DNA from 3 places in the Paenibacillus sp. FSL H7-0323 genome. Region 1 is predicted to be linked to each of the others. Evidence: riboswitches for the same ligand, from Rfam matches in the RefSeq annotation. Region 1 holds a riboswitch; each other region holds the start of a gene.
The links. Region 1 has a riboswitch for cobalamin ahead of MHH89_RS26680 (DUF4430 domain-containing protein). Riboswitches for the same ligand answer to the same signal wherever they lie in the genome.
Positions count from the first base shown of each region.

Region 2: it holds a riboswitch for cobalamin, as region 1 does, so the genes downstream of both, metE (5-methyltetrahydropteroyltriglutamate--homocysteine S-methyltransferase) here and MHH89_RS26680 (DUF4430 domain-containing protein) in region 1, are expected to answer to the same signal.
Region 3: it holds a riboswitch for cobalamin, as region 1 does, so the genes downstream of both, MHH89_RS26010 (S-layer homology domain-containing protein) here and MHH89_RS26680 (DUF4430 domain-containing protein) in region 1, are expected to answer to the same signal.

Region 1 covers NZ_JBBODB010000001.1:5,977,867-5,981,149, reverse strand. Annotated here, with positions in the region: gene MHH89_RS26680 (DUF4430 domain-containing protein) at 1-1,256, opposite strand, end outside; cobalamin riboswitch at 1,427-1,629, opposite strand; gene MHH89_RS26675 (GAP1-N2 domain-containing protein) at 1,757-3,283, opposite strand, start outside.
Region 2 covers NZ_JBBODB010000001.1:2,949,569-2,952,851, forward strand. Annotated here, with positions in the region: gene metE (5-methyltetrahydropteroyltriglutamate--homocysteine S-methyltransferase) at 1-1,706, opposite strand, end outside; cobalamin riboswitch at 1,862-2,067, opposite strand; gene MHH89_RS13465 (undecaprenyl-diphosphate phosphatase) at 2,167-3,027, opposite strand; gene MHH89_RS13470 (DedA family protein) at 3,078-3,283, opposite strand, start outside.
Region 3 covers NZ_JBBODB010000001.1:5,807,866-5,811,148, forward strand. Annotated here, with positions in the region: gene MHH89_RS26005 (cellulase family glycosylhydrolase) at 1-801, opposite strand, end outside; cobalamin riboswitch at 1,144-1,344, shown strand; gene MHH89_RS26010 (S-layer homology domain-containing protein) at 1,508-3,283, shown strand, end outside.

The DNA.
Region 1 (3,283 bases):
CTCATGCCTACATCGGGATTAATCCATTTTCCGTCACGTGATACAACATACATCCATCCGTCATAACCACCAAAGCTTCCAGCAGCAATACTTCCGATGCCAGTCACATAACTGCCCGAAGGATTTGTGATCGGCAAGTTCGTTTGAAGCGCCAGCTTCTCTAACGCTCCAAGTGCGTTGCCAGCATAGGCGTACCCTTGTGCCAACGTGGCCTGTGGTCCCTCAATCGTTACTGGAGCGTAGATGAGTGAGCTCTGAATGGAGGATTTGGAAAAATCGTATAGCTTACTGTTGCTTCCTTTATATAGCAAATTATAGGCAACCAGCGCCTGAAGACCTTGCTCTGTCGCCAGAATATTACTGCTTCCACCACGGCTATGGGTGAAGCTACCATCAGCTAGACGATAGCTAAGCAGGTTCTCCATTAGATCCACTTTGTTTTTGGTGTATTCTAATCCACTAGGATCAACTCCGAAGGAGGTGAGTCCAAGGATTGCTTGTGCGCTACTTTCAGCACTGTCACCGTAACCCCCATGGCTATCTTGAGCTGTAGATAACCAAGCTACGGCTTGTAGCCCTGCTAAGTAGGCTTCGGGATTATTTTTATGTGCCGCCAGAGCCGTCAAGGTTATCGCTGTCATATCAGGCTCACTTGCACCTGAGGTTAGTGCAAAGCCCCCATCCGGATTCTGTTTGGAGAGAATCTCCGTAAGGAGCTTATCCGCCGTCCATTTCGCGTCACTTGGGATATTATATTTACCAGAATCCAGCGCAAGTAAAGCATATACCGGATTATTAAGCGTCTGTTCACTGAGCTTGCTATTATTATAAATTTTCTCAATCAGATTATAGCCAGGAGTCGTTCCGTTACCAGCAAAGCTAGTAGGATCTGCACCAATCGCTCTCACTGCGAGCACGATTCGAGCATAATCGGTTACATTGGTGAAATCGCCAGCTGCATCCTTTACTTTTTTCTCAAGCTCTGAAAGGTAACTAGCCGGCAGCTTGTACCCTGCTTGCGCTAATCCAATGGCTTGCCAATCCGATTGCACGCCACCTTTCAAGAGATATTCTGCAGCCGCATAAGTCGCATCCGCAACATTAATCCGCTCCGCAGCAGTTGCCTCCAGACCGGCGCCAGCGCTCGCTTCTGCAAATATTTGTCCCGCCGGAGCAAGAGATGTTCCTAGAATTGAAATGACCATGAATAAGGCCAGCCCAAGTGCTACAAACTTGGAAGACATGATTTTCTTCATTGTTTAACCTCTTTCTGTATAAGAATGGGTACTGCCGGGAATAAGACGCATAACATAAAGACCGCCCCTTTGGAGGGCGGTCAGGGAAGATTACAAATTGAGGCTGCGGCGCTTGCTTCCTGCCAACAGTCCATCTGTATATGTTCCACATTCTTACCCCACGAAGAATAGAAACGCTCACGAAAAAGGCAGGTCTCCTGGCTAATGCTTCATCGCTGTTCTTCACCTTCCCACCCTACCTTCGGGGCAGTGGCTTATAGAAGAAACGCTCCGCACATACAGTGGCGGGACCGCGCCGGACTCTTGCACCGGACTTCCCTTTTAAGCAGACGACTAGATTGATAGAGTCTGCACCTTTTCCAGTATGTAGTATCTTATTTTGACATCCATAATCATATCTATTAATACATAGCATGTCTATAGAAAAGCTTAGTATGGGCAGCAAAAAAATGAACAGCAATACGCCACCTTCCGGTAGTTATTGCTGTTCAGAAAGCTTGTTATTCGACTGTTCCATCCGGACTTGCAGTCGGGGAGGGTTCAGCACTTGAATCAGAAGCTGGTGGAATATTAGGGTCGGGATCTACGATCAATGTAAATCTTCCGGCTTTGATCATACTTTTCTCTAGAATTGTCGCTCCAGGCTCCAATGTAACCTCAACCTGATAGGAAGGTTGTTCACCTTCAGTCACAGCTGTTGCGGAAGGCAACCCAGTGCTGTCCTCAGTATTAGAGGAAGGCGTAGGAGACGGAGATGCATCAGCTACAGCATTAGTAGCATCTGCACCTTCTGCTGTTCCTCCAGTAGTGCCAGCGGCATCTGACTCGTCAGCAGCGTTTCCCTCATCCGTCCCATCCGTTGACGGCACTGGACAAGTCCCATTTGTAGCAGCGACCTTAAAGCTTTTATCTATCTCTGTAGACGAAGACATTAAACTAATCTCAGTCGGTTGAAACTGCACACAGTCATCTGCACTTGCGAAGGTGAACACCAATATGCTGCTCCCCTTATCTCCTTCGACGCTCTGATCCTTCAAGTATACTGAAGCTGGAGGCAGCATATTGCCTGCACTCTGAACAGGGGTCGGCTCAGGGCTTGTCCCCGGCAGAGCCGTCTTCGTATCATCCGGACGCAGCATACTGAATACGATAATTGCAATAATCACCAGAATACCCGTAATGGAGCCGGAGATTAAGAGTCGAAATCGGCTGCGGCTGATCCAGCGCGCCAGCGGGGAAGCCAGTTGGGAGCGGGCTTCATTGTACACATTTTGCAGAGCAGGCCGAGCTGCCGCGACATAGTTCTTTCGGAATTCCCGATTCTTGAACGCTTCACGATCACTGCTCAGGAAATACTTCAGAATCGCCTTACGGTAACCCGGTTGCAGCTTTTTATTCGAAACCGTAAATAAAGGATTGCCTTGCGACCAAGCAAAAAACCGATAGATGATTTCTTTGTCGGAACCGGCTTTACGCTTTAACAGCTCCAGAAGCGCATCGTAATCCAGCGGACCCCCTTCACGCTGAGTTGTATAGTAAAAGGCTAGCGGAAGCCGTTCAAAGGGTTCCAGAACACGCGCCTCTTTTAGCAAACGACGACCCAGTAGCTGCACATCGTCTAGTTCCTGCGGAGACAATCCTGTAAAAATCTCCTCATTCGGCTTCTCTTCACCAAACCAGCGGTAAGCGGCACGCAGCGCATTCTCTTTCTGCTTGCTAATCCTATCCAGTGGCGGCTGCCAATCGACAACATTACCATACCGTAAAAAAACTACCTCCAGAAGCTCCTCCTGCGTCATATCAGAAAGCGATAAGCGGTTCAGTAAGAATCTATCTGCTGAAGCAGCAAGATCCTGCATTAGGGAGAGTGCCTTAGGAGCAACTCCTGTTCCTTTGCGGCGATCTTTTTCTGCCTTATCTACAATTTCATGAATTTCCGCCACAGAAGCCACTGGATCATGCTCCAGCTGGAGCTTTTCTAGCAAATAATCCTTCACAGCATTTTGAGCAAAAGACTGCTCTAACGC
Region 2 (3,283 bases), 3.0 Mb from region 1:
GACCAATTGAGGATAGTTACAGGACCCGTCAACATTCCTTTAACCGGAAGCTTCGTCAACGATTGTGCATAGACACTTTCTTTAACAGTCATAGGCTGTATAAATGCAACATCCGCGTAGATCACCGGTGGCTTAACGCAACGGGAACCGTAGGATTGAACCCAGCCATTACTAGTAAACAAGTATCCGTCCAGCTTTTCTCCGAAAAACTCCACCATATCTGTACGCTCGAACTCACCGTGGACCAGAACATCCAGACCTAGCTTTTCTTGGAAGGTAATTGCATCCGCGATCTGCTCACGAACAAATCCATCATAACGCTCCTGATTCCAGACCCCTTTACGCCATTTCAATCTCGCCTGACGCACTTCTACTGTCTGCGGGAAGCTACCAATTGTAGTGGTTGGCAGAAGTGGAAGCTGCCATTTCTCTTGCTGCACCTTTAAGCGTTCAGCAAAAGGCAAACTGCGTTGGTCAGGCAAAGCTGCAAGTGCAAGCACTTGCTCCGCCACATCCTTACGGCCACGCTCAGGTAGTGCGCGGAATGCTGCAATAGCTTCACGACTAGCGGCCAGCGCTGCTTTAGAAGCTTCTACTTTATCTGCGAGGGCTGCTCCGAGCAGACTAAGCTCTGCAAGCTTCTCATCGGCAAAAGCTAACGCATTCTTAACAGTCGCCTTCAGCTTCACCTCACCTTGAACGGTGACTGGGACATGCAGCAGACTGCAAGAAGGCTGAAGAATAAGACGATCAAGCGGCACATGAACGCTGAGCTTTTCTACCAGTTGCAGCTTAGCGTCTAAATCGGAACGCCAGATGTTCCGTCCATCAATAATTCCGGCACCCAGCCATTTGTCCTTCGGCCAGCCAAGACGTTCGATAGAAGCCAGATTCGCTCCACCATCGTGCACAAAGTCAAGACCCAAGCCTTGAACAGGCAACTCTAGCAGTGCTTCCAACGGTTCAGCAGCTTCGAAATACGTCTGTAAAATAATATTCAAGCCCGGCACGGAGCCGGCAATTTCTGTGTATATCGAGTTAAGCAGTGTTAATTCTTCTTTACTTATGCCTGTAACAATCGCTGGCTCATCGATTTGTACCCAGCTTACCCCTTCTTGCTTTAGTTCCTGTAGCAGTTGAACATAGACTGGAACAAAACGTGCAGCAATCTTGGCGATATCTGCCGCTGCGTAACCTTTGGACAGCTTAAGGAAGGTATACAGACCTAAAAGTACCGGTTTACCTTCAATCCCTGCCTGCGATTTAGCAAAACGATAAGCCGCTAGAGGTTTATTTTCAGTCAGGCGTGGTGTTTGTGTGCCGATCTCTGGAACGATATAGTGATAGTTCGTATTGAACCATTTGGTCATCTCACAGGCAGTAGCCTCAGCATTACCACGGGCCATTGCAAAATAAAGATCAAGCCCGATGTCGCCGCCATCATACGTGTACCGTGGAGGTACAATTCCAAACATAACAGCCGTATCCAACACATGGTCATAAAAAGTAAAATCATTCACCGGAATAAGCTCAATTCCTGCCTCTTGCTGGGTCTTCAAATGCTGCAGCTGAATTGCTGCCATTTCGGAGCGGAATTGCTCCTCATTTATTTTCCCCTGCCAGTAGGCTTCCAGTGTCTTTTTCCATTCGCGGTTCTTTCCGATTCTCGGATATCCAAGATTGCTTACTTTTACTTTATTCGTCATCTCGATACACTCCCTCTTCCATCTCTTATTTCAAACTCCAAAGCTACTTGCTTTCCTATAAAAAAGAGCGCCCTTCCCTAAAAAAGTCAAAGGGAAAGACGCCCATGATATACCCATGGTTAACGTCTAACACCTCCCTATCTTCCGTAGGTGAAGCAGTGCTGTTGAAACAGGCAGGTCTCCTGGCTAGCGGCGTCAACATCTTGAGCAGTCTTCCCAGCAGTAGTAAATTGCCAGTGACCTCTGTTGCTCGAGATTCTTCCGTTACAGTGGCGGGACCGCATCGGCTTCGAACCGAATTTCCCTATTAAGCCTACCGAATTACTATTTTCCGGTCAGCACCTGTCTCCGATATCATTCATCATTTGAGTGTCTTAATCTGATGTCATCATACGTGAAAGCCCCAGCAATCTGCAATAGATTACTGGGGCTTCTGTTATATCGATTCCTTATAACGGACTTAGAAAAATACGAAATATACTACAGCAGCAAGAATTATACGGTATATAGCAAACGGTAAGAGCTTGATACGATTGATCAGTTTTAAGAAGAAACGCATCGATAACAGCGCAAATAGGAAGGCACTAATAAAGCCTGCAATAAAAAACGGCAACGCGTCCATGGTGAAATATTGCCAGTTTTTCATCAGTGACAACAGACTGGCACCTGCCATGATGGGTACTGCCATAATAAACGTAAAATCAGCAGCGGCACGATGGCTCATCCCGAGGAGTACGCCACCAGAAATCGTCGAGCCCGAGCGTGAAAATCCAGGCCATAACGAAAAACACTGTACAAGACCTACACCAAGTGCCTGTTTGTATGTAATCTGATCTACACTCTCAGTTCTGATCTTCTTCGGCCCAAACAGATCGGCAATAATCATTAATATAGCCCCAATCACTAGACCAATTAACACTGTTGAGGTAGAGAATAAATGCTCATTAATATAATCATTAAACAGAACACCTAACACACCTGCAGGCACTAACCCTACCAGAACCTGAGTCAGCTTGAGATGCCCGCCCTGCTCCAACTGCGGTAGCTCCTCTGTTACAGGATCCAACTGCTTACGGCTGAAACGCTTTAAGCCTAACAAATCAATGAACCGATTTCTAAAGATCACAACAACCGCTAATATTGAACCCAGTTGAATAACTACTTTGAAGGTATTTGCCGTATATTGTCCAAATAACTCCTGTGATTTCAGCCACATATCATCAACAATAATCATATGACCCGTGGAGGATACTGGAGCAAATTCGGTTAAACCTTCAACAAGCCCCAAAATAATGGCTTTAATAATCGTTAATAGCTCCATGTGTTTCCCTCCTTTTTAATAGTCATTTCTATTATCAGTCCACTACCCGCTTAGCCCTCAGTGTTCATTCTCCGGCTGCGTTTGCGGAAGTACAGAAACCCAAGAATAACTAATCCGCCAGCAATTAGTACATAGACTACATTGGAGTACACGTCCATGTACATAGCAATGTCTTCCCAGGATTCTCCTAAAGCCGCGCCAATAAGCACAAGCAGCAAATTCCATCCCAATGTGCCAATCGTTGTGAAGATCATAA
Region 3 (3,283 bases), 170 kb from region 1:
ACTAAAAGGCCAGAAGCCATAGAAGTGAACGGTCGCAATAATATTTGGATCGTTCAGAGCCGTAATCGTCTTATAGAGATGATCCATTCTTGTTTGCGTAGGTGAAGACTCTAATGAAGGTAATACAAGTGGGCGGAGGTCGTTTTTCCCACCGGATTTCCGCACGATTTGATAGAAAGAGTTATTAAGTTCAGTAAGCATTTGCTCCATTTTTGCTTCGTCTGTGCTTCCACCATCGGTGAACCGAGGCTCATTTATGCTCTCGAACATCAGCTTATCGGATTTGTCCTTGAAGCGATCGGCAATTTGAGTCCAGGCTGCATTATAACGTGCCAGCGTTTCATCGTGTTTTTCTTCCATATGGCTTACCCATAGCCAGGAATCATGATGGACATTAATCATGACATAAAGCTTGGCGTCCAGTGCCCAGCCGACAACTTCTTCCACACGGTCGAGGTAGGCCTTTTCTAGGGTATAGTCTGGTGCCGCACCCATGTGAGTATCCCAGGTCACAGGAATCCGAATGCTTTTATAGCCTTGAGCGGCGATCTTTTTAATAAGTTCTTGGGTCACACGTGGATTGCCCCAGGAGGTTTCATCCTCACCTGTAGCATCTAAAGTATTGCCGAGGTTCCATCCGGGCTGCATTTCGTCTACATAGGATTGGATCTTACTCTTTGGCGCTGCCTTAGCTTGTTGCTCGTCCTTAGTTGCAGCTGCGGCCATGGATGAGAACAGAGAGAGCAGAAGAGCGGTGACAAGTGTCAATGATAAGAAGGATTTCTGGATTCGCGTAGTCATTGAATTCTCCTTTGTGAGATAAATTTAGGATGCTTGGACCTGGCTTTGACGCTGTACTTGGTGGTTAAATGAACGCAAACACCTCCAGTGTTATTTTTGTAAACGCTTTCTTGATATACCCTAACATAGAATACACTTAGCGAGTACCTTACTAATTTGTGGTAAATTCATATAAGAATTAGTGATTTAAATTAATTTACCCCACAGTTGGATAAAGAAATTATTTGAATAACCCTACTCGTAGAAATTGGTTATTCAATAGGATTATCTCTAGCTGCCCGTTATACAAAAAAGAAATATAACATGACAAAAGCATATATATTAGATATGATGAAGCATGAAAATTTAAAATTAGAAATAGGTGCCAACTATGAATGTTGCGGAAGTACAATCATAGATTGGTTAAATGGAAAGCGGGTGTGAATCCCGCGCGGTCCCGCCGCTGTGAAAGAGGAGTCCTTGCAAAATGCCACTGGGAAACTGGGAAGGCAGCAAGGGTGATGATACTTGAGCCAGAATATCTGCCTTTTTCTGTTACACCATCAAACTCTACGATCGATAGAGAGGTGCTTGAATAGTGTTTGCCAGCTATTACTGTGGTTCACTATCTTAACCTCTTGACGTTTATGTTGAGTGGTTTTTTTGTGGTTATGAGAAAGTTTATTCTGTTTTTTATCATAGGTATGAAGGGAAGGGTTATGGAAAAATGAAGAAAAATAAGTTTTTAGCGTGGTTACTTATTGTAGCTGTATTTATTACGACATTCTCTACAAGTGTAATCCCGGCTCAAGCAGATGGAGCAAGCTCTACCCTTAAAGGGTATGTATCTGTATCCGTAGAGAAATTCACCTTAGGCCAAGGGTATATTAAGGAACCTATTAAAGTTCCGATTTATGAAGGCGATAATGGCGCATCTTTAATAACACGTGCGCTAGGTGATGGGAATTATAGATATTTAGGAAATATAGATAGTGGTTTTTATTTATCAGAAGTTAAAGATAGTGGCAGAAGCGAAGTCAATATTCCACAATATATTTTAGATATGATTTCAGCCGATGGGAATACAGTCAGCACTAAAGCAGACCCCGAGTGGTTAAGTCAGTTTGACTACACCTCCATGTCGGGTTGGATGTATGCAGTAAATAATGTGTTTCCTCCGTTTGGGATGACCGATTATAAGCCTCAAGACGGTGACATCATTCGAACTCAGTTCACCACTTATGGCTATGGTTCTGATCTTGGCGGCTGGGGGGAAATCCCAGTTCAACTTGCCAATAAGGATGCTTTAACTGCGGAAATCGCCGAGATTAACAGTGCCCCTAATAAAGAAACTATTTTGGACAGACCAGTAGTGCAATCGGCAGTTTATGAAGCCTATTCCGTGCTCGAAAACATGGCAAGCTCTCAAATAAGTGTAGATCATGCGCTTGTCGGTCTTAATAATGCATTAGACATAGAACCCCCTGTTATTACAGTAAGTGGCATACAAGATAAACAGGAAGTATCCAATAAAGAAATAAGCTTCAAAGTAGCTGTCACAGACAATGTATATAGTGACATTACTCCAGAAGTGAAGCTGAATGGAGTTACTTTATCACCTGCAAATGGGGAGTATAAAGCTACTCTGAATTCAGGCAGTAATGCAATTACTGTAACGGCTCTTGACGGAGCTGGAAACAAAACAAATGTAACTTATCAGGTTACTTACAAACTGGAAACTTCAGTTGCCGTCAAACAACAGTTAGATAAAAACCTTGCTTATATTTTAAATACTGTAAAGAATCCAACGTTTGGAACAGGCAGCGGAGAATGGTCGATCCTTTCTCTGGCCCGGGCGAACTATACAGTACCTAACGGTTATTACGATCTTTATTACAACAATGTAGCAACGAAAATAGCATCAATCATTAAAGAGGATGGAAAACTCGACGCCAATAAAAGCACAGAGAATTCCAGAGCAATATTAGGACTTACCTCTATCGGAAAAGATATCACAAATGTTGCGGGATATGATCTGAGAAAAGCACTCGCTGATTATCAATATATCCAAAAGCAAGGCAATAATGGTCCGATTTTTGCTCTGATTGCGCTAGATAGCCATAACTATGAGATTCCTGTAGTTGATGGAGTTACAGAACAGACCACAAGAGAAAAACTAGTTCAGTACATTTTAGATAAAGAGGTTAAAAAAGGTACAGCAGAAGCTGGTGGCTGGGCATTAGGCGTAACCAAAGCCGATGTCGATATGACTGCGATGGCGATGCAAGCTCTTGCACCTTATTATGCAACCCGTGATGATGTAAAAGCTGCCGTGGATCGGGCCATCCAATGGCTGTCCGATAACCAAAACAATCAAGGCGGATTTACAAGCTGGGGAAGCACTAGCAGCGAGAGTATCTCGCAGGTAATTGTAGCCTTAACTGGTGTAGGCGTAGATCCGCACACTGACGCTAGATTTGTTAAAAGTGGAAATTCGCTTATT